DNA from 2 places in the Heyndrickxia faecalis genome. Region 2 is predicted to be linked to the other one. Evidence: predicted binding sites of a transcription regulator. Region 2 holds the regulator's gene; the other holds the start of a gene.
What was found. Region 2 encodes NrdR, which represses ribonucleotide reductase genes. Its sites were predicted from a motif close to AACACNATATATNGTGTT; they were not measured.

Region 1 (14,749 bases), 270 kb from region 2:
ACGATATAATCAGACAGAAAAAAAGGTGTTTCAATGGGAGGAACGATGAACAAAAGGATCTATTTGACCGGGTTTATGGGTGCCGGAAAAACGACTGTCGGCCATGCGCTCGCCTCGCTCTTGGGAAGTAGGGCGACGGACTTGGACCGCTGGATTGAAGAAGAGGAAGGAATGCCGCCCGCTGCCATTTTCGCTGTAAAAGGAGAAGCCTATTTTCGCCGGAAAGAAACAGAGATGCTGAAACGGGCCACATCGCTTGCAGGGGTGATCATGACAGGCGGGGGAATTGTCATGCGGGAAGAAAACGTCTGTCTATTAAAACGAGACGGCGTGACGGTTTTTCTGGATTGCGATCCGGAAATATTGGTTTCACGCATTCAAAATGACCCCTCAAGACCTGTTGCAGCAGGAAGGACAAAGGAGGAGATCATCTCCCTTTATAAAAAAAGGCGGCCGTTTTACCTTTCTTGTGCCGATTTGGTTATTGATACGACGGGAAAATCGGTGGCGGAAATTGTTGCGGAAATTTCCGGCCGCATAAAAACGGAAGCTTTCGGGTATACTGGCGCCTGTAAGGACGGTGGCGCCAATGTCGACAAATGATTATGTCAAATTGCTGACACAAACATGGATGCAGCATGTGAGCACGCCAAAAAGCGAGCGGCAGAAAAAGCGGAACGAGAAAAAGGAAGAGATGCCGCCTTTTGCCGAAAGATGGTTCGGTATCCTCCCTTATTTTTTCCTCTTTTTCAAAAGAAAACAGTAGAAAGCAGGCAGCCTTTTTTGCGGGCTGCCTGCTTATATAAACGCATCTTTTAAATAAAAGAGGCCACCGTTTAGGACATGAACGGTAATTTTCGGCTCATACTGTTCCTTTAGTGCCTGTTTTTCAATTTCATACGATTCCGGGCACTCTTCCATATCTTCGTAAAAATGGTCCAACAGCGCGAGATCCTGGTGCCACCGTTTTACCGCTTCTTCCGCCCAATGATGCGGCTCTTTCGCCAGGCCCTGCCGGATATAATGTTCAATCCTTTTGACGGCGCTTTTTAGCATGATGATCGGCGTCAGGGTAAAACAATAATCCGGAATTTTCGGCGCCAGCGTCCGCTGCTCCAACAAGTCCTGAAAATTTTCAGCCATTGTGCCGTGGATCAAATTCAACCCGATCGAACGGAACACATCTTTTTTTAAATCACAGCGGTACGAAATTTTAACATTCATCCCAAGCCAAGGGTAAAGCGGCACCTGTTTCTGCCCGGGATGGACGTCTTCAAACAGGCGGATATAGCGGGAAAACTGCTTTGCCGTCTCGAAAATCTGGTTCAGGCGGGGGCTTCCAAAATGGACCGGCTCTCCTTTCACCGTATCCGGTGCTTTTTCCCGGTCCGTAATGAACGTGACGGTCATCGGATTCGGGATGCCGCCTGTTTTTTCAAGATAGGACCAGTAAAACGGCCGGTTCATTAACGCTTTATCGAGTTCAATGGTTAATTGCACCGTCATCCAGCCGGGGCGGTTTTCAACCAATACAGCGCCGTTTGCTTCAAAAAAGCGTTCAAGATATTGATGTATTTCTTCCTGCAGCATCCGCATGCCCCTCCTCTTTCCGTATCGCTTCCGCAAATTCGATCATTTGGGTGAGATTTTCCATTTTGATGTTCATTTCGCCTTCTGATTGCGAGTTTTGGAAGACATCCAGCAGATGGTCTTCCAGTTTTCCGAATTCGAGCCGGGTCAGAATTTCATCGAGTTCCCCGATCACCCGCTCAAACAAATGGATTTTTTCGTACAACAGTTTCAGAATATGTTCTTCAACCGTATTTTTGGTCGCAAAGTTGTAAATATGCACGTCCTTTTCCTGGCCGAGGCGGTGGACGCGCCCGATCCTTTGCTCGAGCCGCATCGGGTTCCACGGCAGGTCAAAATTGATCATATGGTGGCAAAATTGCAGGTTGATCCCTTCACCGCCCGCTTCTGTCGCAATGAGCACCTGGGCGTGGTTTTCAAACAGCTTCCGCATCCAGTCTTTTTTGCCGCGCTTAAAGCCGCCGCGGAACGGGACGGATGAAATGCCGTGTTGTTTTAAAAACCATTGCAGGTAAAGCTGTGTTGCCCGGTATTCCGTAAAAATAATCACTTTATCATCAATGTTTTGGATCAGCTCGAGCGCTTTTTCCGCTTTTGAATTGGTTTTTACCGCTTCAATTTTCTGGATCAGCGCAGCAACGGTTTCTTCTAAAACGGGCGAGGGCTGCTCCGTTTTTTTCAGCAGGTTTTTTAAGGTTACAAAAACGGCTTCCCGGCTCGAACACGCCTCGCGCTGCAGCGTCAACAGCGAAAAGCCGGCGCGGCTGTACGATTCGCTGCCTTGCCGGATCGTTTGCAGCGCGTCATACAGTTCGCGCTCTTCTTTACTGAAGTCAATCAGCACCGTTTCAACGCGCCGTTTTGTCCATTCCACCCCGGTGTTTGTGCGCCGGTTCCGGATCATCACTTTGCTGACCAGCTCCCGCAAATGTTCGTCTTCCTTCACCTGCCTGTCCCCTTTTTTATATTTTTTGCTGAAATTCGATTCGCTGCCTAAATGGCCTGGCTTTAAAAGGGAGACAAGGTGGAAGATTTCATCGATCCGGTTTTGAATCGGTGTTGCCGTCAAAAGCAGGCAGAATTTCTTCTTTAAGCCTTGAACAAAGGCGTAATTTTTTGTATTCGGATTTTTTAACTTATGCGCCTCGTCAATAATAATCATGTCATACTGCTGCTTGTAAATGATGTCACGGTGCGGGCTTCTTTTTGCGGTGTCAATGGAAGAGACAACACAGTCATACTGCTCCCACATATAACTTTTCTTTTGCCCGACAGCGGGGATATGGAATTTGCTGTTCAGTTCCGCGACCCATTGCGATACGAGCGACGCCGGAACTAAAATGAGCACTTTTTTTGCTAGCCCGCGAATCATATATTCTTTTAAAATAAGGCCGGCTTCAATCGTTTTTCCAAGCCCGACTTCATCCGCCAAAATGGCTTTGCCGTTCATTTTTTCAACGACCTGGCGGGCAACCTCCAGCTGGTGCGCAAGCGGTTTGACATTGGCCAGATGCTTTGGCGCCTGCAATCCTTCAAATTCAGGAATGACCAGCCGTTTTTCCATTTCCACTGCAAGCTTATAAAGTTCCCATTTTCCCCACGGCCCGTCGTCCTGATAGCGTTCCATCAATCCCGTTTCCCATGAGCGGTCAAATTCAATGTTGACTTCCATGCTGCCTGCACTCCTTTTCCAATCGTCCCCGATCATCGTTTTCGATTTCTTACAGCCGCTTTTTATTTTAAAAAATTCAATTGATTTTCAGAATGGTGTCATGATACGATGAAACTGATCAAGAGTTTTTACAGGTTATACAGGGAAAAATCGTATCGAACAGCCTGCATCAGGCATTTTAACTTTAGTATGCCCGATTTTGAACTGAATATTGGCGGATGAGAATAAGAGGAGAGACTGCATTTTTTGCAGCGCCGACGGAGCAAGCGGAAACGTGAATCTCTCAGGCAAAAAGACTCTTAATTTGACGCATCTCTGGAGAGCGCTTCTTTTTTCGGGAAGCCACCAAAGGGGAAAACCGTTTTTCGGTAAACTTTCAGGTGCAAGGACAGGGAATATTTCGTGAAGCAGGCGGAATATTCCCTGTTTTTTTGCCCCCGGATCCACGTCCGGATAAAAAACAAAATGGAGGGGTACGAATGCCGGAATTAAAACGGACGCCATTATATGATGTATACCGGAAATACGGCGCAAAAACGACCGATTTCGGCGGCTGGGAACTGCCGGTGCAATTTTCGGGCATTAAAGCCGAACACGAAGCCGTCCGTACGCGGGCAGGCCTGTTTGATGTTTCGCATATGGGCGAAATCCTGGTGGAGGGGCCTCAAAGCCTTGGCTTCCTTCAAAAAATGATGACGAATGATGTGTCCAAATTGAAGCCGGGTGCTGCCCAATATACTGCCATGTGCAATGAAGCCGGCGGCACAGTCGATGATTTGCTGGTTTACCAATTGGGCGAAAACCGGTATGGGCTCGTGGTGAATGCCGCCAATACGGAAAAAGATTACAAATGGCTTGTTTCACACCGGACGGAGGATGTTTCCATAACGGACATCAGCGCATCGGTTGCCCAGCTCGCGCTCCAGGGGCCGCTTGCTACGGAAGTGATGCAAAAACTTGCGCCAGAAGCGGATGTTTTCTCCATTCCAACGTTTTCATTTATTGAAAACGCAAAGGTTGCCGGTTGTAAAGTATTGCTTTCAAGAACCGGTTACACGGGCGAAGACGGCTTTGAAATTTACTGCCGCAGTGAAGATGCGCTGAAGCTGTGGGATGAGATATTGGCGAAAGGCCGGGAAAAAGGCGTTTTGCCGTGCGGGCTCGGAGCAAGGGATACGCTCCGCTTTGAAGCCGGGCTCTGTCTTTACGGCCAGGAGCTGGCGGAAGACATTTCCCCGCTTGAAGCCGGCATCGGTTTTGCTGTAAAGCTTAAGAAGGAAGCGGATTTTATCGGGAAGCAGGCGCTCCTTGCACAGAAAGCAGAAGGCCTGAAACGGCGCCTTGCTGGGATTGAAATGATCGGTCGCGGCATTCCGCGCCACGGATACAGCGTTTATGCAGGGGATGAGCGGATTGGCACGGTGACAACCGGGACACAGTCGCCGACTTTAAAGAAAAATATCGGCCTTGCCCTTTTGCGTGTACCGTGGGACGCACCCGGCACCGAAGTAGAAGTGGACGTCCGTTCCAAAAAGATTAAAGCCGTCGTTGTCCAAACACCGTTCTATAAAAAGCCAAAAAACGGAGGAGGGGAAAAGTGATGCATCGCTACCTGCCGATGACGGAAGAAGATAAACGTGAGATGCTGGATGCGATCGGAGTCCGAAGCGTCGGGGAACTGTTTTCCGACATTCCCGAAAAAGTGCGGTTTAAAGGGGATTACCGGATCAAAAAAGCAAAATCGGAAACGGCGCTGTTAAAAGAACTGTCAGAACTTGCGGGGAAAAATGCCAATTTAAAAGAATATGCCTCTTTTTTGGGGGCGGGGGTTTACGACCACTATATTCCAACGGTCGTGGACCATGTGATCTCAAGATCCGAATTTTATACGGCCTATACACCTTACCAGCCGGAAATCTCGCAAGGTGAACTGCAGGCTATCTTTGAATTCCAGACGATGATATGCGAGCTGACCGGCATGGATGTGGCCAACTCCTCGATGTATGACGGCGGCACGTCCATGGCTGAAGCGGCCATGCTGGCGGCCGGGCAGATGAAGAGAAAGAAAGTATTGGTTTCAAAAGCTGTCCATCCGGAGTACCGGGCCGTTTTACATACTTATGCCAAGGGAAAAGGCATCACCGTGGAAGAAATACCGCTCGCAGACGGCTGCACCGATCTGGAAGCAGCTAAAAAACAAATAGACGGCGGGACAGCTGCTGTCATCGTCCAGTACCCGAACTTTTTCGGTTCGCTTGAACGGTTAAAAGAAATCGGCGAACTGGCCCATGCCGAAAAAGCTTTGTTTGTTGTATCCGCCAATCTGCTTGCCCTTGGGGTGCTTGCGCCGCCGGGGGATTTCGGCGCCGATATTACAACCGGCGATTGCCAGGTTTTCGGCATTCCAACTGCATTCGGCGGCCCGCATTGCGGCTACTTTGCTACAACGTCAAAACTAATGCGGAAAATGCCGGGGCGGCTCGTCGGCGAAACGGTCGACGAGAACGGGAAAAGGGGGTATGTGCTTACGCTCCAGGCGCGCGAACAGCATATCCGCCGCAATAAAGCGACGTCCAATATTTGCTCTAACCAGGCGCTCAATGCCCTTGCCGCATCGGTGGCGATGAGCGCCCTCGGCAAAAAAGGCGTAAAAGAAATGGCACTAGCCAATATGGCAAAAGCACAGTACGCAAAAAAGAAATTGGCGGAAAAAGGGTTTGAAATCCCGTTTTCGTCTCCTTTTTTCAATGAGTTTCCCGTGAAATTGCCAAAAAGTGTTCAAGAAGTAAATGAACATTTATTGCAGAAAAAAATCATCGGCGGTTATGATGTGAGCAAGGATTACCCGGAATTTGCCGGTTGCATGCTCATTGCCGTGACGGAATTGCGGTCAAAAGAAGAAATTGACCAATTGGCTGAAGAAATGGGGGTCGTGTGTGATGGCGAATGAAGGAATGCCGCTCATTTTTGAACGGTCCAAATCGGGCCGGATCGCGTACAGCTTGCCGGAAATGGACGTGCCGGAAGTGGACGCTTTTGACATTTTTCCGCCTGAATACGTCCGCAAACAGGATGCGGAACTGCCGGAAGTGTCGGAACTGGATTTAATGCGGCACTACACAAAGCTGTCAGAAAACAACCACGGCGTCGATTCCGGCTTTTACCCGCTCGGATCCTGCACGATGAAATACAATCCGAAAATCAATGAAACGGTTGCGCGCTTTCCGGGATTTGCCCATATCCACCCGCTTCAAGATGAAAGCACCGTCCAGGGGGCGCTCGGGCTGATGTATGACTTGCAGGAACATTTAAAAGAGATTACCGGCATGGATGAGGTGACCTTGCAGCCTGCTGCCGGCGCCCACGGGGAATGGACCGGGCTGATGCTGATCCGCGCTTTCCATGAAGCAAACGGGGATACAAAGCGGACAAAAGTGATCATTCCCGACTCCGCCCACGGCACCAACCCGGCTTCCGCGTCCGTTGCCGGCTTCGAAACGGTCACTGTGAAGTCGAATGAAGAAGGGCTTGTCGATCTCGACGACTTAAGAAAAATTGCCGGGGAAGATACCGCGGCGCTCATGCTTACCAATCCGAATACGCTCGGGCTGTTTGAAGCGCATATCCTTGAAATGGCGGAGATCATCCATGACGCGGGCGGCAAACTGTATTATGACGGTGCCAACTTGAATGCCGTGCTTGCGAAGGCGCGCCCGGGCGATATGGGATTCGATGTTGTCCACCTGAATCTTCATAAAACGTTCACAGGCCCCCACGGCGGCGGTGGCCCGGGTTCGGGTCCGGTCGGCGTCAAAAAAGAGCTGATCCCGTTTTTGCCGGTGCCGGTTGTTGTGAAAAAAGGCGACCGCTATGTGCTGGATGAAGACCGGCCGCAATCGATCGGCAGGGTAAAGCCGTTTTACGGCAATTTCGGCATCAATGTCCGGGCCTATACGTATATCCGTTCAATGGGGCCGGATGGCTTGCGGGAAGTGACCGAGAATGCGGTGATCAATGCCAATTATATGATGAGGAAACTGGCGCCGTATTACGACCTGCCGTATGACCGCCATTGTAAACATGAATTTGTGTTAAGCGGCAGGCGCCAGAAAAAACTCGGGGTGCGGACGTTTGATATTGCCAAGCGGCTGCTTGATTTCGGCTTCCATCCGCCAACTGTGTATTTCCCGCTCAATGTGGAAGAGTGCATGATGATTGAGCCGACGGAAACAGAGTCGAAGGAAACGCTGGATGCCTTTATTGACGCGATGATCCAAATCGCAAAAGAAGCGGAGGAAAATCCGGAAATCGTCCAGGAAGCCCCGCATACAACCATTGTCAAACGTCTGGATGAAACGCGAGCGGCACGAAAACCGGTTTTGCGTTATGTGAAAAAATAAAATAAAAAATGCCGCAGCATTGCCGCGGCATTTTTTATTTCCCTGATTTGATTTTGCCTGTCCAGTTTTTAAAGCCGCCTTTCAACTGGTAAAGGTCGCGGCAGCCGTTTTTATAAAGCATTTCAGCGGCGCGCCCGGTGCGCGTCCCGTTCTGGCAATATAAATAAACCGGTTTATCGGTCCGGATCTCTTTTAATCTCATTTTCAGCTGAGACAGCGGAATATTGCGTGCGCCTAAAATATGTCCGTTTGCAAATTCATTCGGTTCGCGCACATCAATGAGCTGCGCTTTGCGATAACCCGCCTTGAATTCTTCTTCCGTCAAGTTTTTCAGGATTTTTTTCTGCCGGTAGTATCTGGCGAGAGTATATGCTACTACCGCAATAATAACAATGATGAGTGTGTACCACGATTGTGACATCTTTCGTGCCCCCTTTCTTACCTGATGCGCTATCTACTATTATATTCGTGTTGCGCTTCTGAATCAAAATCTTTTTTTAAGAAACATGTCACCGCTATTTTTTCAGCTTTTTCCGTTTGAAAAGCCCGTAACCGTTCTGTTTTAAGCACCAGCGGAAAAACCGGCACAAACTTGAGCGGGGCTTTGCCGTTTTGCGTCGTTTTTTGGTAAACTGGTAAAGTGATATTTTAAAGAAGAGGGGTACATATGGGAAAAGAAACCTGGTTGTTTGTAGATTCAGGCCACTGTCCGCCGTTTTTTAACATGGCGCTGGATGAGGCCCTGCTTGACTGGCACAGCAAAGGGGAGATTCCGCCAGCCATCCGCTTTTACGGCTGGGATCCGGCCACCCTTTCAATCGGGTATTTCCAGCGGGCAAAACAGGAAATCGATCTCGAAGCGGTAAAACGATACGGGCTCGGTTTTGTCCGGCGACCGACAGGGGGAAGGGCTGTTTTGCACGAGCACGAGCTGACCTACAGCGTGATCGTGTCGGAAGCGCATCCGGATATGCCGAAAACGGTCACGGAAGCCTACCGCGTCATTTCAGAGGGGCTTGTCAGGGGATTTCGTGCGCTCGGCCTGGAGGCGTATTTTGCAGTGCCGCGAACGGAAGCAGAACGGGAGGCACTAAGGTCTCCGCATTCTTCGGTTTGTTTTGATACGCCGAGCTGGTACGAACTGGTCGTGGAAGGGCGAAAAGTCGCCGGCAGCGCACAGACGCGGCAGAAAGGCGTCATTTTGCAGCACGGCTCGATTTTGCTCGATATGGATGAGGACAAGCTGTTCAGCCTGTTTAAATATCCGAATGACAGAGTGAGAGAAAGAATGCAGCGGAGTTTTAAGCAAAAGGCGGTTGCAATCAATGAGCTGCGCAACGTTCCCGTCACATACGGGGAGGCAAAAGAGGCTTTCCATAAGGGGTTTGAAGAAGGGCTCGGCATCCGGCTGGAACCGTACACGCTGACACCGGCGCAACAGGCGTATGTCGAAGAACTGGCAGACAGAAGGTACCGGTCGGATGAATGGAATTTTAAGAGATAAATGAACATTTGTTTTTTTTAGCGGCCAGAGGTATGATTTTTCGCTTTTTCCTTAAGTGCCGCGCTTTTTATGGCTGCTTTTTTGATGCAAGCGGCAAATTTTTTCGTTATGCCCGGGTTTGCCTGCTTTTTCGGGGGATTTCTCAGATTTTCGGCATGGTTTATTCTTTTTTTCATTTGACAAAAAGAAAGAGGTTTGACCTAAACACAATATATGGTATATAAAAACAAAATGTCAATACAATATCTAGTATTTTTGCTTGCAATTTTTCCCTGCGGTGTGCTATTTTAAAGGAGGCAGAACCACCAGAGAATTTGCATGGAGAAATAGAGAAGGAGTTGTCGTTATGTCTGTTGCTTCGACAGAAAAATTATGGAATGTGGAGAAGCTGAACGAAGATATCCGCTTATTTCCGCAGGTCCATCCGATTACACCGGATATGAACATTACGTACAAAGGCGTTTCAAGGCTTGTCATGATTGACAGATACGCGTTTAAAGACACGGAAAAAGTCACATTGGGCAAGGGCGATTTTGTTGTCCTCACGATTAAAGAAGACCCGAAATTTCCGGCCAGGGGGCTCGGCGTCATTAAAGGGATCGACTGGGAAAAAAATGAAGCGGAAGTCTTAATTGAAGAAGATTACCGCCAGGCGCTGGAACACCCGGATGAAAGAGAAACGGGGGTCATCAAAAGGTCGCTTGATATCATTGAAAAGCCTCTTGAAGTCTACTACGAACAAATCGCAAAACGGAATGCAACCGGCTTAGCGGCAGTGGAAAAAACAGAAGAGAAACGGAAAGAATGGTTTGAGAAGTTTTACAATGAACTGGTAAACTTAAACTTTATCCCGGCAGGCCGCGTCCTCTACGGCGCCGGCTCGGAAACGGAAGTGACTTATTTTAATTGTTATGTGATGCCGTTTGTACCGGATTCAAGGGAAGGCATTTCCGAACACCGTAAACAGGTGATGGAAATTATGAGCCGCGGCGGCGGGGTTGGGACAAACGGTTCGACGCTGCGCCCGCGCAATACGCTGGCTAGAGGGGTCAACGGCAAATCAAGCGGCTCTGTCTCATGGCTCGATGACATCGCCAAACTTACGCACCTGGTCGAACAGGGCGGCAGTCGCAGGGGAGCGCAAATGATCATGCTGGCTGTCTGGCACCCGGACATTGTCGAATTTATCATTTCGAAAATGCAGAATCCGCGGATTTTGCGTTTCCTGATCGAAAATACGAACGATGAATGGATCCGCAAGCTTGCCCACGATAAATTGAAATTCACGCCGCTCTCTGAAATGGAAAGGCAAATGTACCATGGGATTGTGAACTACAAACATATTCCGGGCCAAGGCGGCTTTACGGAAGAAGTCATGAAAGAGGCGGAAGAAAAACTGGAAACAGGCGGCCATTACACCGTTCATAATCCGGAATTTTTAACCGGCGCCAATATTTCCGTCTGCCTCACAAAAGAATTTATGGAAGCAGTTGAGCAAGACGCAGAATTCGAGCTGAAATTTCCGGATGTGGAAAATTACAGCGAAGAAGAAATGCGCATATACAATGAAGAATGGCATAAGATCGGCGATGTGCGCGAATGGGAAAAACTTGGCCGCAAAGTGCGCGTCTATCGCAAAATCAAAGCAAAAGAACTTTGGAATTTGATTAACATCTGCGCGACTTACTCGGCGGAACCGGGCGTCTTCTTTATCGACAACGCCAACGACATGACAAACGCAAAAGCATACGGCCAGAAAGTCGTCGCAACAAACCCTTGCGGAGAGCAACCCCTTGCGCCCTATTCCGTCTGCAACCTGGCAGCAGTCAATCTTGCAAAAATGGTCGACAAAGAAACGAAAGAAGTGCGCTGGGACCAATTGAAACAAACCGTCCATACCGGCGTCCGCATGCAGGACAATGTCATTGACGCGACCCCGTACTTCCTGAAAGAAAACAAAAAACAGGCGCTCGGGGAACGGCGTGTCGGCCTTGGCGTTATGGGCTTAGCCGACCTTCTCATTTATATGGAAAAAGAATACGGATCCGAAGAAGGCAACAAACTTGTCGACAAAGTGTTTGAAACAATCGCGACCGAAGCATACCGCGCATCCATTGAGATCGCAAAAGAAAAAGGGAGCTTCCCATTTTTAACGGGGGAAACCGAAGAAGAGACAAACCGCCTGCGCCGTGCATTCACGGAAACCGGTTATATGAAAAACATGCCGGAAGACATCCGCAAGGCAATTTTAAAACACGGCATCCGGAACTCCCATTTGCTGACCGTTGCACCAACCGGATCCACCGGCACCATGGTTGGCGTTTCCACCGGGCTTGAGCCGTATTTTTCCTTTTCCTATTTCCGCAGCGGGCGCCTCGGCAAATTTATCGAGGTCAATGCGGACATCGTCCAGGAATATCTGGATCAGCATCCTGAAGCGGACAAAGACCATCTGCCGAACTGGTTTGTAACCGCGATGGATCTTGCACCGGAAGCCCATGCCGATGTCCAATGCGTCATCCAGCGCTGGGTGGACAGCTCGATTTCGAAAACGGTCAACGCCCCGCGCGGTTACACGGTTGAACAGGTGGAAAAAGTGTACGAACGCCTGTATAAGGGCGGCGCGAAAGGCGGAACCGTTTATGTGGACGGCAGCCGGGATTCGCAAGTCCTGACATTGAAAGCAGAAGAACCGCAGGAAGAAAAACAGGAAAAAGCGGAAGTGAAACATGCGAAACAGCATGTCGTCCTGGTTGATACAATCCCGGATATCCGGTCAACAAACGTCACATACGGCAACGAAATCGGCGATACCTGCCCGATCTGCCGGAAAGGGAAAGTGAAGGAAATCGGCGGCTGCAATACATGCGATAACTGCGGCGCGCAATTAAAATGCGGCTTGTAAACGGAATAGTTGAGAAAAAAACGGAGCAAAGCGATGCTCCGTTTTTTTCTGCTTACAAAACACCGGTTAAAAGAATAATCGGAAAAATGGTTAAAAAATTTTAATTCGAATATTGACAGCAAAAACGTGATGAAAAAGATTGGATTGAATTTTGATAAGAATGCGATTGTCGTAGATTCGGCGATGCGGACAAACATCGAAGGCATATTTGCGGCGGGCGATGTAACAACGTTTGACGGCAAGGTAAAGCTGATCGCCACGGGATTTGGAGAAGCAGCGACAGCCATTGCAAGCGCAAAAGTTTATCTCGATCCGGCCGCCCGCAAGCAGCCGCAGCACAGCACCAGCCTGTTTGAAAAGGTGAAGGTTTAACAAGGGGGTGAAAAAATGGCGTTTGTGATCACATCGCCTTGCAGACATGAAAAATCTGCAGAATGCGTGGAAGTCTGCCCTGTAGATGCCATCCATGAAGGAACGAATATGTATTATATCGATCCGGATATTTGTATTGACTGTGCCGCATGTGCCGCCGTCTGCCCGGTTGGCGCCATTTCCGGCTAAAGTGGAAGGGTTTGAAAATGGTTACTGGTATGAACCGACCATTATCACAAACGTCACCAATGACAAAAAAATTGCCCAGGAAGAAATTTTTGGGCCGGTTGTGGTGGTGATGCCTTTTAAAGAGGAGAAGGAAGCCGTAAAACTTGCAAATGCGACGAAGTACGACCTGGCTTCAAGCATCTGGGCAAAAGACCAGGGCCTGATTAAGCGGGTCGCGGACAGCATCCAGGCAGGCATTGTCATGGTCAACAGCCCGTTCTCCGCATTTCCGGGGACGCCGTTCGGCGGATATAAACAATCCGGTTTCGGGCGCGAATTAAGCTTCGAATGCCTCGATTTATACAGCGAAACCAAAAGTGTGCTCACTTATGCAGGGGCAAAACCTTTAAACCCGTTTCAATTGTAAGCTTCCGGCCCAATAAAGGCGCTCATTGCGGCACGTGCAGTGAAACGGATCCGGCGGGGCAGGATGGACAAATAAGAAGCGGACGCATTCTTTCGGGATGGGTTCGCTTCTTTTAAAAATCATCGCAAAAGATAGAAAATTTGAAGAGGAAGTGGTATGATGGCGGAAACATTGGTTGTCATTGGTTCAGGGGTAATGGGGCGCGGCATCGCTTATGCGGGCGCACTCGGCGGTTTCAAAGTCAGGCTGGTAGATGTCCGGTCTGACATCCTGCATCAAGCGGAAAACATAATCGGATCCGTCATGGAAAAGGGCTGGCGAGGGGGAAAATCAACGGGGCAGACGCTGAAAGGATAAAGGCAAATATCGAATATACCGTTGATTTACCGGCAGTAGCCGGTTCTGCAGATGTGATCATCGAGGCAGTGCCGGAAAAAATGGAAATAAAAAAAGAAGTGTTTGAAAAAATGGACAGGTTTGCGCCTGCCGGTTGCATCCTTGCGACCAATACATCCACCATGAGCCTTGGTTCCAGCCCTGCCGTTGCGCTGGCGAAGAAAACCGGAATGTCGCAAGAATGGCTGCACTGCTCGCCGGGCTTCCGGTCGAAACCGCCGGCCCAACCGTTAACCGCTTATGCGGATCAGGCCTCGATGCTGTCAATATTGCAGCGAAAGCGATTATGGCTGGTGACGGGGACATCTATATTGCCGGCGGGACGGAGAGCATGACAAGGGCGCCTTTTGTCATGGCAAAGCCGGAAAACGGCTACCCGAGGGGAAATCTGGAAATGTTTGACACAACGATCGGATGGAGATTTGTAAATGAAAAATTAAAGAAAATGTACGGGACAGACAGCATGCCGGAAACAGCGGAAAATGTCGCAAAGCAATTCCACATCAGCCGGGAAGCGCAGGATGCCTTTGCTTTTACGAGCCAAATGAGGGCGAAAGCGGCCATAGAAGCAAACCGCTTTCAAGATGAAATCGTGCCTGTCGTGTATACGGATCAGAAGGGGGAATCCGTATCTGTCATCCGGGATGAACATCCCCGCCCCGATACTACGCCGGAAAAACTGGCAAGGTTGAAACCGCTTTTTGCAGGGGGCCAAATTGCCGGCCTTATTGAGGACTGCCCGTCTGTTGCCCAATTATTAGAAGAAATGGTAAAAGAAGCACGGGCTGTGCTAACCAGGAGCATGGCGCGGTTATAATCCCGTATGAACTCTTTGTTCTAATTCCTTTCCTTATGCGCTAAAATAATAAAAAAGCATTTTTCATCTTTCGTTCAAGCGGGGCATCCTGCCAACATTCCGCATTTTTTCTGACCAACAAACCGAAACGCCCGGTGCAAATCCAAGGGTGGATTTCCATGGAGATTGACGCGGTGTTTTCCGGCGGAGGCATAAAAGGCCTTGCGCTCATCGGGGCATTGGAAGTATTGGAAAAAAGGGGATTTACGTTTAAACGGCTGGCCGGCACAAGCGTCGGTTCCGTTTTTGCAGGGCTGTTGGCTGCAGGCTATACAAGCGGCGAAATGAAGCAAATGCTTGCGGAAACAGACGCGGCCGCGTTCCTTGACGAGCGGAAAACGCTGCTGCCGGTGCCGTTTGCGAAATGGCTGCTGCTGTATTGGCGGCTCGGGCTGTACAGGGGCGCCGCGTTTGAGGAATGGATCGGGGAAAAACTCGCCTCTAAAGGGGTGTACACGT
Region 2 (14,749 bases):
CAGAAAAAATACCCGGCACCAAAAGATTTTCAGCATGAAAGAAGGGATGCTTATGTACCAGCCGTATTTATTTTTGCTGCTGCTTTTAGCGATCGGATTTGCGGCAAAAAACCAATCGTTAATCATTTCTGTTATCGTGCTGCTTGTCCTGAAAGTGGCAGGGCTGGATGCGAAAATTTTTTCAACCGTCCAGTCGAAAGGGATCAACTGGGGCGTCACCATTATTACGATCGCCGTCCTTGTGCCGATTGCAACCGGACAGATCGGCTTTAAAGATTTGTATGAATCGCTCAAATCGCCGTATGCATGGATTGCACTTGCATCCGGTATCATTGTCGCGCTTCTGGCCAAAAACGGTATCACCCTGCTTGCGAGCGATCCGCAAATTACGACGGCGCTCGTGCTTGGCACCATTCTCGCCGTTTCTTTGTTTAAAGGGGTTGCGGTCGGGCCGCTGATCGGCGCCGGCATTGCCTGGATGGCCATGAAAATCGTCGAATGGGTGACAAACAGTTTTTAGCCGGGTGGAATTTGCTTAAACATGTAAAAACCGTTGGAAGAAAGATTTTTCAACGGTTTTTCTCCTGCTGCTACAGAAGGGCATATGCTAAAATCAAAATGATTGCCAGCACGGCTGCGAAAGCGCTATACTAAAAGAAGAAATTTGGCTTTTTTCTGTACCAATGTGTTTGAAAATTGTTTATAATGATTTATGTAAGCGGGCGCATGTACGTCAAAAAATAGACAAATATAATTATTATATTATAATAGAGTATGTGATCGCTTGCATATTGCCGGCCGGCAACCGTTATTTATTCCGCAGAAAAATATATACCCCGAAATCAACTTATCTACGTTTGAGATGGGGGAAACAACCTTAAGGAGAAGGAGAGATAAGCATGACAGCAACAAGAGGTCTGGAAGGGGTCGTTGCAAGTGAAACTTCAATCAGCTCGATCATCGATGACACGCTTACATATGTCGGCTACGGCATTGATGATTTAGCAGAAAAAGCCAGCTTTGAAGAAGTCGTCTACCTGCTGTGGCATTTAAAACTGCCGACAAAATCCGAGCTGGAAACATTTAAGCAGGAACTGGCGGATCATATGGATTTGCCGAAAGAAATTTTGGACAGCTTTAAAACTTATCCGATCGGGAAAGTGCACCCGATGGCCGCGCTCCGTACCGCTGTTTCCGCACTCGCGCTTTACGATGATGAAGCAGATGTAATGGACCGGGAAGCAAACTTGCGCAAAGCCATCCGGCTGCAGGCAAAAATACCGGCAATTGTTGCCGCTTTCGCAAGGGTCAGGAAAGGCCTAGAACCTGTCGCACCGCGCAGAGATCTCGGTTTTGCCGCAAACTTCCTGTACATGTTAAAAGAAAAGGAACCGGAACCGATTGAAGTGGAAGCCTTTAACAAAGCGCTTGTACTGCATGCGGACCATGAACTGAACGCATCCACTTTTACTGCACGCGTTTGTGTTGCGACGCTTTCCGACATCTATTCCGGCGTTACCGCTGCAATCGGCGCATTAAAAGGCCCGCTCCACGGCGGCGCAAATGAGCAGGTCATGAAAATGCTCACGGAAATCGGTTCGGTCGATAAAGTGGAAGATTACCTGCATGAAAAATTCATAAACAAAGAAAAAATTATGGGTTTTGGCCACCGCGTTTACAGAAAAGGCGATCCGCGCGCAAAACACCTGAAAAAAATGTCGGAAAAATTGACAGAGCTGACCGGGCAGCGTAAATATTATGATATGTCGGTAAAAATTGAGCAAATTGTCACGAGCGAAAAAGGCATTCCTGCCAATGTAGACTTTTATTCTGCATCTGTCTATCATTGCCTCGGCATTGACCATGACCTGTTCACGCCGATTTTTGCCGTCAGCCGCATTTCCGGATGGATCGCCCATATTTTGGAACAATACGCCAACAACCGGATTATCCGCCCACGCGCGGAATATATTGGCCCGGGCATGCGCCAGTACGTTCCGCTTGAAGACCGGTAACGGGACCTTGGCGGGGAACCATCCCGGCTGAATGTATCCGTTATTTTCTTAAAACGCCTGCCCGTTCCTGGAAGACTTTTGAGGATGGGTAAGCGTGCATCTGGTGGGGAAGGACCGGCTCAGGACCATGCGCGGGGCCGGTTCATTCCGTGTACACCACAAGTATAAACTGATATTGGGACTGGAGGAGATTTTGAAATGGCACAAGGAGAAAAGATCACCGTAGAAAACGGCGTATTAAACACACCGAATCACCCGATTATTCCATTTATCGAAGGGGACGGCACCGGCCCTGATATTTGGGCGGCTGCACAGCGCGTATTGGATGCGGCTGTTGAGAAGGCCTATAAAGGCGAAAAGAAAATTGTCTGGAAAGAAGTCTATGCAGGCGAAAAAGCGTTTAATAAAACAGGGGAATGGCTGCCGCAGGAAACGCTTGACACGATCCGCGAATATTTCATTGCCATTAAAGGGCCATTAACCACTCCGGTCGGCGGCGGGATCCGTTCGCTGAATGTTGCGCTGCGCCAGGAACTCGACTTATTCGTCTGCCTGCGCCCTGTCCGTTATTTTGATGGTGTCCCTTCCCCGGTTAAACGCCCGCAGGATACCGATATGGTCATTTTCCGCGAAAATACGGAAGACATTTATGCCGGCATTGAATATCAAGAAGGTTCACCGGAAGTGAAAAAAGTCATTTCGTTTTTGCAAGATGAAATGGGTGTGAAAAAAATCCGCTTCCCGGAAACTTCCGGTATCGGCATCAAACCGGTATCGAAAGAAGGAACGGAACGGCTGGTGCGCGCTGCGATTAACTATGCGATCAAAGAAGGGCGCAAATCCGTTACGCTGGTACATAAAGGCAATATCATGAAATTTACGGAAGGCGCGTTTAAAAACTGGGGTTACGAACTGGCGGAAAGGGAATTCGGCGATAAAGTCTTCACATGGTCCGAATACGACCGCATTAAAGAAGAAAAAGGCGCGGATGCTGCTAACCAGGCGCAGAAAGAAGCGGAAGCAAACGGCAAGATCATCATCAAAGATGCGATTGCCGATATCTTCCTGCAGCAAATTTTGACCCGCCCGCGCGAATTTGACGTCGTCGCAACAATGAACTTAAACGGCGACTATATTTCGGATGCGCTCGCTGCACAAGTCGGCGGCATCGGGATTGCCCCTGGCGCGAACATCAACTACGAAACCGGCCATGCCATTTTCGAAGCGACGCACGGAACGGCACCGAAATATGCCGGCTTGGATAAAGTGAACCCTTCATCCGTTATTTTGTCGGGTGTTTTGATGCTTGAACATTTGGGCTGGAATGAAGCGGCAAAATTGATTATCGGTTCGATGGAAAAAACGATCGCATCCAAAGTGGTCACATACGACTTTGCCCGCCTGATGGATGGCGCAAGAGAAGTCAAATGCTCTGAATTTGGCGATGAACTGATTAAAAACATGGGGAAATAACGGACAAATGATTTACGGCAAGCCGGCTGCCTTTTTACAGCCGGCTGACATTTAAACAAAGGGGGCTCGTCATGCTGAAAAGGAAAAAAATATCGGTCATTGGCGGCGGTTTTACAGGGGCGACAACGGCGTTTCTGATTGCCCAAAAAGAACTGGGGGATGTGGTGCTCGTTGACATCCCGCAAATGGAAAACCCGGTAAAAGGGAAAGCCTTGGACATGTTTGAAGCATCCCCGGTACAGGGGTTTGATGCAAAGATCACCGGCACGTCCGATTATGCAGACACAAAGGATTCCGATGTTGTCGTCATCACGGCGGGCGTTGCGCGCAAACCGGGGATGAGCCGGGACGACCTTGTGCAGACAAACCAAAAGATCATGGAAAACGTGACAAAGGAAATTGTGAAATACTCGCCAAACGCCGTGCTGATAGTACTGACGAACCCGGTTGATGCAATGACCTACACGGTTTATCAAACATCCGGTTTTCCGAAAAACCGCGTAATCGGCCAGTCGGGTGTGCTCGACACGGCAAGATTCCGCGCTTTCGTCGCAGAGGAACTGGACGTCTCCGTCAAAGACGTTACCGGTTTTGTGCTCGGCGGCCATGGCGATGAGATGGTGCCGCTCGTCCGTTACGCTTACGCAGGCGGCATTCCGCTCGAAACATTACTTCCCAAAGAGCGCCTCGATAAAATTGTGGAACGGACAAGAAAAGGCGGCGGGGAAATCGTGAACCTGCTTGGTAACGGCAGTGCTTATTATGCGCCCGCAGCAGCATTAACGGAAATGGTGGAAGCCATTGCCAAAGATCAGCGCCGCATCCTGCCTGCCGTTGCTTATCTCGAAGGCGAATACGGCTACAACGGCATTTATCTCGGCATTCCGGTCATTTTGGGCGGCAACGGCCTTGAAAAAATCATCGAACTCGATCTGACACCGGAAGAAAAAGCAGCGCTTGACAAATCCGCCGCCTCCGTCCGGAAAGTCATGGATGCCCTCGCATAAACAGAAAATCCTGCTCCAAATCCGCATGAAGGGTTTGGGGCTTTTTTTCGCGTCTGATCCTCTAAAAATTGCTGGAAAAGGTGATGATCGCGCCTTTTTTAGCGGCAATATTTCATTTATTTTTTTAAAAGCGCCGCGATTTTTCCTTTGCGCCGAATCATGGTAAAATGGGGAAAGGAATATGAACGGATATTCTCCATTTTTCCGGGAGGTTTTGGTTTTGAAAAAATTGATTTTAATTGATGGAAACAGCATTGCCTATAGGGCGTTTTTTGCTTTGCCGCTTTTGAACAATGACAAAGGCATACATACGAATGCGGTTTACGGCTTTACGATGATGCTTTCTAAAATATTGGAAGAGGAAAAGCCGACGCATATTTTGGTGGCGTTTGATGCCGGCAAAACGACCTTCCGCCACGAAACATACAGCGAATATAAAGGAACGCGCCAAAAAACCCCGCCGGAACTGTCCGAACAGTTCCCGCTGATTCGGGAACTGCTCGATGCCCACGGGATTGAACGGTACGAACTGGAAAATTACGAAGCGGATGACATCATCGGCACCCTGTCGAAAAAAGCGGAAGAAGAAGGGTTTATTGTGAAAGTCATTTCCGGCGACAAAGATATGACGCAGCTTGTTTCGCCGAAAACAACGGTAATGATTACGCGTAAAGGGATCACCGATATGGAAGCCTACACGCCGGCGCATGTCGAGGAAAAATACGGGTTAACGCCGCATCAGATCATCGACATGAAAGGGCTGATGGGCGATTCATCCGATAACATTCCTGGCGTGCCGGGCATCGGGGAAAAAACAGCCATTAAGCTGTTAAAACAGTTCCCGACGGTTGAAGAGCTGCTTGGCCATATCAGGGAAGTATCCGGAAAAAAACTGCAGGAAAAATTGGAGGCACACAAAGACCAGGCGTTGATGAGCAAAGAACTCGCCACTATCCACCGCGACATTCCGCTTTCGATTTCCATTGAACAGGCGGCATACAGGCACGCCGACCCGGAAAAATTACGACACTTGTATCAGGAATTGGGTTTTAAATCGATGCTTGAAAAAATGGGCGGGAGCACCATGACGGAAGAAAAACCGGCACTGGAAGCCATTTCTTTTTCCATTGCCGAAGACATTACGGACAACTTGTTTGCGGATGTCTCTTCTTTTTATGTGGAGATTCTCGATGAAAATTACCATACTGGCGAGATCATCGGGTTTGGTTTAAAAAACGAAAAAGGGCTCTTTTTCCTCCGGGCGGAAGACGCACTTGCCTCCGAAGCGTTCAAAAAATGGGTGGAAGATGAAAGCAAAATCAAGCACGTCTACGATGCAAAGCGTTCGATTGTCGCTTTGAGGCGGTACGGCATAGAACTGCATGGGACTGACTTTGACTTGCTGCTCGTTTCCTATCTTTTGAATCCTTCCGATACGGTCGAAGATTTTGCCTCGGTGGCAAAAACGCATGATTATCGGAACGTGGAAACGGATGAGGCTGTCTACGGAAAAGGCGCGAAACGGAAGCTGCCCGAGGAAAAACGGTACGCCGAGCATATTTCCCGGAAAGCGGAAGCGATTGATGCCCTTTGCGAACCTTGCACAAAAACGCTCAAGGACAACGGCCAGCTTGAACTGTTTGAACAACTCGAGCTCCCGCTTTCCCTTATTCTGGCGGATATGGAATACACCGGCGTGAAAGTCGATACCGACCGGTTAAAAGAAATGGGCGCAGAATTTAAACTCCGGCTTCATGAAATTGAGCAGCGGATTTACAGCATGGCCGGCACTGAATTCAATATCAATTCGCCGAAACAGCTTGGCGTCATTCTTTTTGAAAAAATGGGGCTGCCTGTCATTAAAAAAACAAAAACGGGATACTCCACGTCTGCCGATGTGCTGGAAAAACTGGAGCCTGCCCACGAAATCGTCAGGGAAATCCTTCATTACCGGCAGCTTGGGAAACTGCAGTCCACCTATATTGAGGGGCTCTTAAAAGTGGTCCACAAGGATGGCAAAGTCCATACGCGTTTTAACCAAGCATTGACGCAGACCGGCCGCCTCAGCTCGACGGATCCGAATTTGCAAAATATCCCGATTCGCATGGAAGAAGGCCGGAAAATTCGTCAGGCGTTTGTCCCGTCGGAAGAAGGCTGGCTTATTTTTTCATCGGATTACTCGCAGGTGGAATTGCGGGTGCTCGCCCATATTTCCGGCGATGAAAAGCTGATTGAAGCGTTCCGCGAAGGCATGGATATCCATACGAAAACAGCGATGGAAGTTTTCCATGTGAAAGCGGAAGAAGTAACGTCTGAGATGCGGCGCCAGGCCAAAGCGGTCAACTTCGGGATCGTATATGGCATCAGCGACTACGGGCTTTCGCAAAATCTCGGCATTTCCCGCAAGGAAGCCGGCGAATTTATCAAACGGTATTTTGCGTCCTACCCGCGCGTCAAGGAATATATGGATGAAATTGTCAGGGAAGCCAAGCAAAAAGGCTATGTCTCCACCCTTTTAAAGCGGCGGCGTTACTTGCCGGAAATTACAAGCCGGAATTTCAACTTGCGCAGCTTTGCTGAAAGGACGGCCATGAATACACCGATCCAGGGAAGCGCAGCTGATATTATTAAAAAAGCGATGATCGATATGGCAAAAAGGCTGAAAAAAGAAAAACTGCGGGCGCGGCTGCTGCTGCAGGTCCATGACGAGCTGATTTTCGAAGCGCCGGAAGAAGAGATTGAAGTGCTGAAAGAAATTGTGCCGGAAGTGATGGAGCATGCCGTAGATCTTGCCGCTCCCCTGAAAGTGGATTCCGCATACGGGCCGACCTGGTTTGATGCAAAATAGCTGCAGGCAACAAAGAAAGGAAAGAGGAATCAAGCATGCCGGAACTACCGGAAGTGGAAACGATACGAAGAACGCTGGCACAGCTCGTTGCCGGCGAAACGATTGAAAGCGTAACGGTGCTTTTTCCAAAAATGGTCAAAAAGCCGCTTCACACAGAGGCGTTTGCCGATGCTCTGGCCGGTGAAACGATCCGTTCGCTCGGGCGGCGCGGCAAATTTCTCATTTTTTACACGGACCATTACGCGCTTGTCTCCCATTTGCGCATGGAAGGACGGTACCGGGTTTATGACCAAAATGAACCGGTTGAAAAGCATACGCATATGATTTTTCATTTTCAATCCGGAAAGGAACTAAGGTATAAAGACGTCCGCAAATTCGGGACGATGCATTTGTTTTTAAAGGGGGAGGAATTGTCCTCTCTCCCGCTTTCAAAACTCGGCCCTGAGCCGCTATCCGATACGTTTACGGAAAAATATTTATACGGCCAACTAAAGAAAACGGAACGCAATATCAAAACCTGTTTGCTCGATCAGACGGTCATTTCCGGGCTCGGGAACATTTATGTGGACGAATCCTTGTTCCGTGCTCACATCTATCCGGAGCGAAAAGCAAAGTCACTGACAAAAAAAGACGTGCATCTTTTACACAGCGAGATCATTCAAACGTTGCAGGAAGCCGTTGAAAAAGGCGGCAGCACGGTCCGTTCCTATGTAAATTCGCAAGGACAGATGGGCATGTTCCAGCTCGAGCTGTATGTTTACGGCCGGAAAGGGGAGCCGTGCCGGAAATGCGGCACCCCGATTGAAAAGATGGTTACAGCAGGCCGCGGCACCCATTACTGCCCGAATTGCCAAAAGAAACGCAGATAACAGGTTGAACATTGGCCATGCCCCCTCCATACACTAATAGCAGCGATGCAAAACGGAAGGGGCGATGGCCGTGGGTTTCCGGCTTTCGATTTTGCTATTGGCATTGGCGGTCAGCATGGATAATTTCAGCACAGGTTTTACATACGGGCTGCGGAAGATGAAGATTCCGCTTAAGTCCCTCCTCATCATCGCCGTTTGTTCGGGGGCGTCTTTATTTCTTTCCGTGCTGTTCGGGAAGAGCCTACTCCATTGGATTCGCCCGGAAACGGCAAACCGGATTGGCGGCGTGATTTTAATTTTGATCGGGGCATGGGTGATGGTCCAGTTTTTCCGGTCAAACGACGAAAAAGAAGAACCCGGGGAAAAGGTCGTGCTCAACTTTGAAATCCGCTCATTGGGCGTCGTCATCCATATTTTGAAAAAACCGACGAGCGCGGATTTTGACCGTTCCGGGGCCATTACGGGAATCGAAGCGGTCATGCTTGGGATTGCGCTCTCGCTCGATGCATTCGGTGCCGGGATCGGTGCGGGCATCATGGGCTACTCCCCGTTTCTGCTCAGTTTCCTTGTTGCCGGCATGAGCTTTTTGCTTGTCTCTTCCGGCATCCGGCTCGGCATGCTGTTTTCCCGGCTGCAATGGATCCGGAAAATTTCCTTTATACCAGGTGTTCTCCTCATTTTGATCGGTATATGCAAGTTTTAACAAGGCAGGTGGGAATATGGCAAAGATTATCGGCTTAACAGGCGGGATTGCAAGCGGCAAAAGCACGGTGTCCAATATGCTGAAAACAAAAGGGTTTACGATTGTCGATGCGGATATTGCCGCAAGAAAAGTGGTCGAACCCGGCGAACTTGCGTATGAACAAATCATTGAAGCGTTCGGTGAAGGGATTTTGCTGCAAGATCTCACGCTTGACCGGAAAAAACTCGGGGCACTCATTTTTGCGGATGAAGCACTCCGGATGAAACTAAACAGCATTGTTCATCCTGCAGTCCGGGCCTGGATGACGCGGGAAAAGGACCGGGCAATTGAAAATGGGAAAAAAACTGTCTTTCTGGATATCCCGCTTCTTTTTGAAAGCCGGCTTACCTATATGGTTGAACGCACCATCCTCGTTTACGTGGATGAAGAGACGCAGTTAAAGAGATTAATGGCCCGAAACGGCCTTTCAGAAAAAGAAGCGCAGATGCGGATCCGGGCGCAAATGCCGCTGAGCGAAAAAAAGGCACTGGCGGATGCGGTGCTCGACAACAATGGCAGCCTGGAGGAAACAAAACAGCAGCTTGAAAAAATCGTGTCAGATTGGCAGCTCGTTCCATGATGGGTACATCATGGTTTTTTTTATGCAAAAATAGGGGAATAACGCTACATAACTTTTAAAATATGATATACTAATTGATGGATAATGGATTAAAAGTATGTCATTTATTATTCGAAGGAGTTGTCTGCACTGTGGAAACAAAAATTGCGATTAATGGTTTCGGCCGCATCGGCAGAATGGTTTTCAGAAAAGCCATGATGGATAACGCTTTAAATATTGTGGCGGTGAATGCCTGCTATCCGGCGGAAACACTGGCACATTTGATTAAATATGACTCCATCCACGGCGTATTTCCCGGAGAAGTGGAAGTGGAAGAAGAGGAAGCACTCATTGTGAACGGCAAACGCATCCGGCTTTTGGCGGAACGCAATCCGGCCCAACTGCCGTGGGGAAAAATGGATATTGATGTGGTAATTGAAGCAACCGGAAAATTCAATGCAAAGGAAAAAGCCGCGCTCCATCTTCAGGCAGGCGCGAAAAAAGTACTGTTGACAGCGCCCGGGAAGAATGAAGATGTCACGATTGTTTTAGGGGTAAATGAAAACGTTTTAGATATCGAGCGGCATCATATTATCTCGAACGCTTCCTGCACCACAAACTGCCTGGCACCGGTCGCGAAAGTGCTTGATGAACAATTCGGGATTGTAAACGGTCTGATGACAACGGTCCATTCTTATACGAATGACCAGAACAATATTGACAATCCGCATAAAGATTTAAGGCGTGCCCGGGCCTGTGGCAAATCGATCATTCCGACGACAACCGGGGCGGCAAAAGCGTTAGGCCTTGTCCTCCCGCAACTGAAAGGGAAACTGCACGGCATGGCGCTGCGCGTTCCGACCCCGGATGTATCGCTAGTGGACCTTGTCGTCGATTTGAAAAAAGAAGTGACGGCGGAAGAAGTGAATGATGCATTTAAGGCGGCGGCGAAAGGCTCGCTGCAAGGCATTTTGGACTATACAGAAGTGCCGCTCGTTTCTTCGGATTATACGACAAATCCGTACTCGGCCATTGTCGACGGCTTATCCACGATGGTCATGGATGGAAGCAAAGTCAAGGTGCTGGCCTGGTACGATAATGAATGGGGCTATTCTTGCCGCGTCGTACAACTGGCACAGCTCGTCGCGGAAAAAATGGAAGAAACCGGGAAAATCAATATTGCCTAAGCCGAACGGAGCAGCACCAGCCTGCTCCGTTTTCGTTACCAGTTTTCAGAGCCGCGCCGGAGGATGACTTGTGCGGGACGCTGACGAAATAGAAGTGTAAACCTTTCTATTCTATTGATGGATAGATGAAAAGTGAGGACTTTTCCGGATATACAAACAGAAGATACATCCAATATGTTCTGCATGTATAAATTTCTTTCGGGAATAGGATAAACCTTTCTGTTGTCTATTCGCCTTCTTTTATATATGATGGTAGTAAGAATGTATCAGAACGGGGGGTTCATATGAAATGTCCGTCTTGCCATAGCAACAATACGCGTGTGATCGATTCAAGGCCGGTGGACGAAGGCCGTTCCATCCGCAGAAGGCGTGAATGCGAAGACTGCTCGTACCGCTTCACCACGTTTGAAAAAGTGGAAGAAACCCCGCTCATTGTCGTGAAAAAAGACGGCAACCGCGAAGAATTTAACCGTGAGAAAATTTTGCGCGGGCTGATTAAAGCGTGTGAAAAACGGCCTGTGTCGCTGGACCAGCTTGAAAAAATCTCCATGGAGATCGAAAAAGAAATCCGCAGGCAAGGATATACAGAAGTCAGTTCCACCCTGATCGGGGAAATGGTGATGGACAGGCTGTCGAAAGTGGATGAAGTGGCCTATGTCCGCTTTGCTTCCGTTTACCGCCAATTTAAAGACTTGAATGTTTTTCTCGATGAACTGAAAGAATTGCTCAACAAGAATGCTTAAACGGAGTGCCTTTTATGAAACCGATTTGGAATGAAATACAGCCAGCTGACCGTTATCGTGCATCGTCAAACGGCCTGCTTCAGGACTACGATCAAAAGGTCATTTCGCTCCTGTACCAGCCGTTAATCGGGCCGCAATGTTACAGCCTGTATATGACATTATGGAATGAAGTGGAAGTCGGCCGGCTCTGGTCCGAAGACTGGAACCATTACCATCTGATGAGCTTTTTATCCATGAATTTGTCTGAAATTTACGAAGCCCGGCTGAAGCTTGAAGGCATTGGGCTTTTGAAAACATATATGAAACAAACGGACGACATCCGCATGTTTATATACGAACTGCAGCCGCCCCTGTCCCCGGAACAGTTTTTCAACGACGGTTTGTTAAATGTTTTCCTGTACCGGCAGCTCGGCAGAACACATTTCCAGCGGTTGAAACACTTCTTCTCCGACCGCGCCGTAGAACCGGGTGAGTACCGGGACATCACCCGCTCATTCCAGGATGTGTATGCCGCAAAAATCGGCCCCGAAGTGCTGAATGAGGCGGAAGCGCAGCAAATCAGCCGACTGGAAGAAAACCGCCGCTATATCGAAAAAACCGCCGCCCCGGTCATAAAAATCGAAAACACCCATTTTAATTTTGACCTTTTATATGCAAACTTACGTGATGAACTGATTCCGCTGCGTGCCATTACGCCGGAAGTCAGAGAAGCGATTGTGAAGCTTTCATTTTTATACGGTTTAAATGAACTGGACATAAAGAAAATTTTGCTCCAGGCATTGACGGCAGACTTGGAAATCCGGGTGGAGGATTTGCGGAAAATCGCGCGCAGCTGGTACCAGATTGAACATCATGACGAACTGCCACGCCTTGTTGACCGCTTCCAGCCAGAAGCGGATGCGAAAGAACAAAAAGAGCCGGAAAACGATGAGGAGAAATTCCTCCGCTACCTGGAAACGACTTCTCCGAGACAAATGCTGATCGATTTTTCGGGCGGCAGCGAACCGGCGAAAGCAGATCTTGCCGCCATTGAAGAAGTCATGTTTGCCCAGCAGCTTCCCCTTGGGGTTGTAAATGTACTAATCCAATATGTTTTATTTAAAACCGATATGAAGCTGTCGAAAAATTATTTAGAAAAAGTGGCTTCCCATTGGGCGCGCAAAAAACTGAAAACCGCCAAGGAAGCGATGGCGTTTGCCAAAAAAGAAGACCGCCAGTACAAACAATGGCTGAACAATAAAGAGAAGAACGGCACCGGACGGAGAAAGCCGGTCCGGGTTGAAAAGCTGCCGGACTGGTTTAAAAAAGAAGACCAAAAAACCACTGCGACCGCGGTCCAAGCCGATGGCGAGTCAATGGAAGAAAAAAGAAAAAGGCTTGAAAAAATACGTGAACAATACAAGAAAGGGTGAAGGCGGTGGAAAACATAAATGAGACACTCAAAAGGCTTTCATCCAATCCTAGTTTCCGCAAGCGTTATGAAGAAATGAAGCAGGAAATCATCACGCATCCCGACATCCGCGCTTTTTTGGATGCACACCACGGTGAAGTCACAAAATCGATGATTGAAAAAAGCTGGATGAAACTGTACGAATTCATTTCACAGGAAAAAAATTGCAGCCGGTGCAAAAGCCTTGGCGAATGCGTGAATATGATGAAAGGGTATGTGCCGGAACTCGTTATTGAACATGGCAATATTGAGATCCACTATAAAAGGTGCCAGAAGAAAATATTGGAGGATGAGCGCAATAAAACGCGCAGGCTGATCCAAAGCATGCACATGCCGAAAAAAATATTGGAGGCGTCCTTTGGTGATTTTTTCCTTGAACAAATGGGGCGTCTTGATGCATACGATTTTGCGCATCGCTTTGTCCGTGAATACGAGCCGGGCAAAAAAATGAAGGGACTATATTTATACGGCAATTTCGGCGTCGGCAAATCGTATTTGCTTGGTGCAATTGCGAACGAGCTGGCGGACCGGAAACAGGTCTCTTCTTTAATCGTGTATGTGCCTGAGTTTTTCCGCGAAATGAAGGACTCGATCGGCGACCACTCCACCGGGGAAAAGCTGGATACGGTGAAGCAAGTGCCCGTATTGATGTTGGATGATATCGGTGCGGAAACGAACTCGAGCTGGACGCGGGATGAAGTGCTCGGCCCGATTCTCCAATACAGGATGCAGGAAGACCTTCCCACTTTTTTTACATCCAATTTCAGCTATGAGGATTTAGAGTACCATTTCACTTATACCCAGCGCGGGGAAAAGGAAGAATTGAAAGCAGCGCGCATTCTCGAGCGCATCAAATATTTAAGCGCCCCTGTCCGGATGGAGGGGCCGAACCAGCGGGCCTGACCCTTGCATGAGGGGGCCCGCCTTTTTCATTTCGTAACGCTTTCCCGTCTTCTATTTGCTGATGCCGCTTCATATACATAAGGTAAAGCAAACGAGAATGTTTTACCGTACAGGGGGGGCTTGGATTGGAATTCCTGATCAGGGACAAGGATGATGCATTATGGATAAAAGCATATTTTGCAAAGGAAAAACGGCGCACTGTGAAAATCCGGGAAGCAGTGCTGCATGGGAAAATACATTATGTTGTGGAAGCGGCCGGCAATAAACAGGAACTGCAGGCAGCCGTTGCAAATTTCATCATGAAGAAAAAAAGAAACGAGTGGATTTGTAACCAACTGAAACAAGCCTATTTTTTTCAGGCGGAAGAAGAGCAAAACCGGATACTCGAAATCGTAGACGGCATGCTGAAAGGAGAGCGGCCGGAGCTGACGGATCTGGCGGGTGAGATCGACGAACGCGCCGCTATTGAAGGAGCGGTCGCACCGCTGGTTGGCGAATCGTGCACATTGCCGCTCGCTTCCGTGCTGACGTTCCGCTTAAAAGGCTATTTTGACTGTCTTGACCGATACATCGGCATTGCGATTGACGAATACAAAATGGAACAGGAATACCAGATTTTTGTGCAAAGCCTTAGGGATTACTTAAAGCAAAAAGAACCAAAAAGGGAAAAAATAAAGCTTTGCCTCGGGGAACAGGTGAAATTTTACAACGGCCAATTCCGGGAAATGACGAGGGAAGAACTGAACGGATTGATTGACCGCAGGCTTCTGTCCAACCACCCTGTCTATATTGACTCAGTCACAATTGCACCGCTTTTATCGATTGCGCCCAGCCGGATTGAAATTTATACGGATACGCCGGACCAGGCTTTGATTCGTACGATATGCAATATTTTTGAAGAACGGGTGGCCGTGAAAAGCCGGATGCATTTTATGCACGATCAATTCGCCGCC

Region 1: ABR335_RS08040 (vitamin B12-dependent ribonucleotide reductase) is a predicted target of NrdR. The motif match lies at 9,370-9,387, and genes of this name have one in related genera.

Annotation. Positions count from the first base shown of each region.
Region 1 is NZ_CP158453.1:1,668,755-1,683,503, forward strand. Features, by position in the region: gene comGG (competence type IV pilus minor pilin ComGG) at 1-49, shown strand, start outside; gene ABR335_RS07995 (shikimate kinase) at 46-603, shown strand; gene ABR335_RS08000 (YqzE family protein) at 590-766, shown strand; gene ABR335_RS08005 (YqhG family protein) at 799-1,590, opposite strand; gene ABR335_RS08010 (DEAD/DEAH box helicase) at 1,559-3,262, opposite strand; glycine riboswitch at 3,481-3,571, shown strand; gene gcvT (glycine cleavage system aminomethyltransferase GcvT) at 3,742-4,863, shown strand; gene gcvPA (aminomethyl-transferring glycine dehydrogenase subunit GcvPA) at 4,860-6,212, shown strand; gene gcvPB (aminomethyl-transferring glycine dehydrogenase subunit GcvPB) at 6,202-7,662, shown strand; gene ABR335_RS08030 (rhodanese-like domain-containing protein) at 7,697-8,083, opposite strand; gene ABR335_RS08035 (lipoate--protein ligase family protein) at 8,330-9,166, shown strand; gene ABR335_RS08040 (vitamin B12-dependent ribonucleotide reductase) at 9,513-12,071, shown strand; partial or broken gene ABR335_RS08045 (FAD-dependent oxidoreductase) at 12,183-12,443, shown strand; partial or broken gene ABR335_RS08050 (DUF362 domain-containing protein) at 12,459-12,623, shown strand; partial or broken gene ABR335_RS08055 (aldehyde dehydrogenase family protein) at 12,628-13,038, shown strand; partial or broken gene ABR335_RS08060 (3-hydroxyacyl-CoA dehydrogenase NAD-binding domain-containing protein) at 13,234-13,505, shown strand; partial or broken gene ABR335_RS08065 (3-oxoadipyl-CoA thiolase) at 13,586-14,147, shown strand; gene ABR335_RS08070 (patatin-like phospholipase family protein) at 14,410-14,749, shown strand, end outside.
Region 2 is NZ_CP158453.1:1,396,252-1,411,000, forward strand. Features, by position in the region: gene ABR335_RS06575 (DUF441 domain-containing protein) at 53-520, shown strand; gene citZ (citrate synthase) at 900-2,015, shown strand; gene icd (NADP-dependent isocitrate dehydrogenase) at 2,214-3,488, shown strand; gene mdh (malate dehydrogenase) at 3,560-4,495, shown strand; gene polA (DNA polymerase I) at 4,677-7,343, shown strand; gene mutM (DNA-formamidopyrimidine glycosylase) at 7,379-8,212, shown strand; gene ytaF (sporulation membrane protein YtaF) at 8,277-8,915, shown strand; gene coaE (dephospho-CoA kinase) at 8,932-9,534, shown strand; gene ABR335_RS06615 (glyceraldehyde-3-phosphate dehydrogenase) at 9,666-10,700, shown strand; gene nrdR (transcriptional regulator NrdR) at 10,985-11,443, shown strand; gene ABR335_RS06625 (replication initiation and membrane attachment family protein) at 11,458-12,855, shown strand; gene dnaI (primosomal protein DnaI) at 12,852-13,796, shown strand; gene ABR335_RS06635 (putative sporulation protein YtxC) at 13,922-14,749, shown strand, end outside.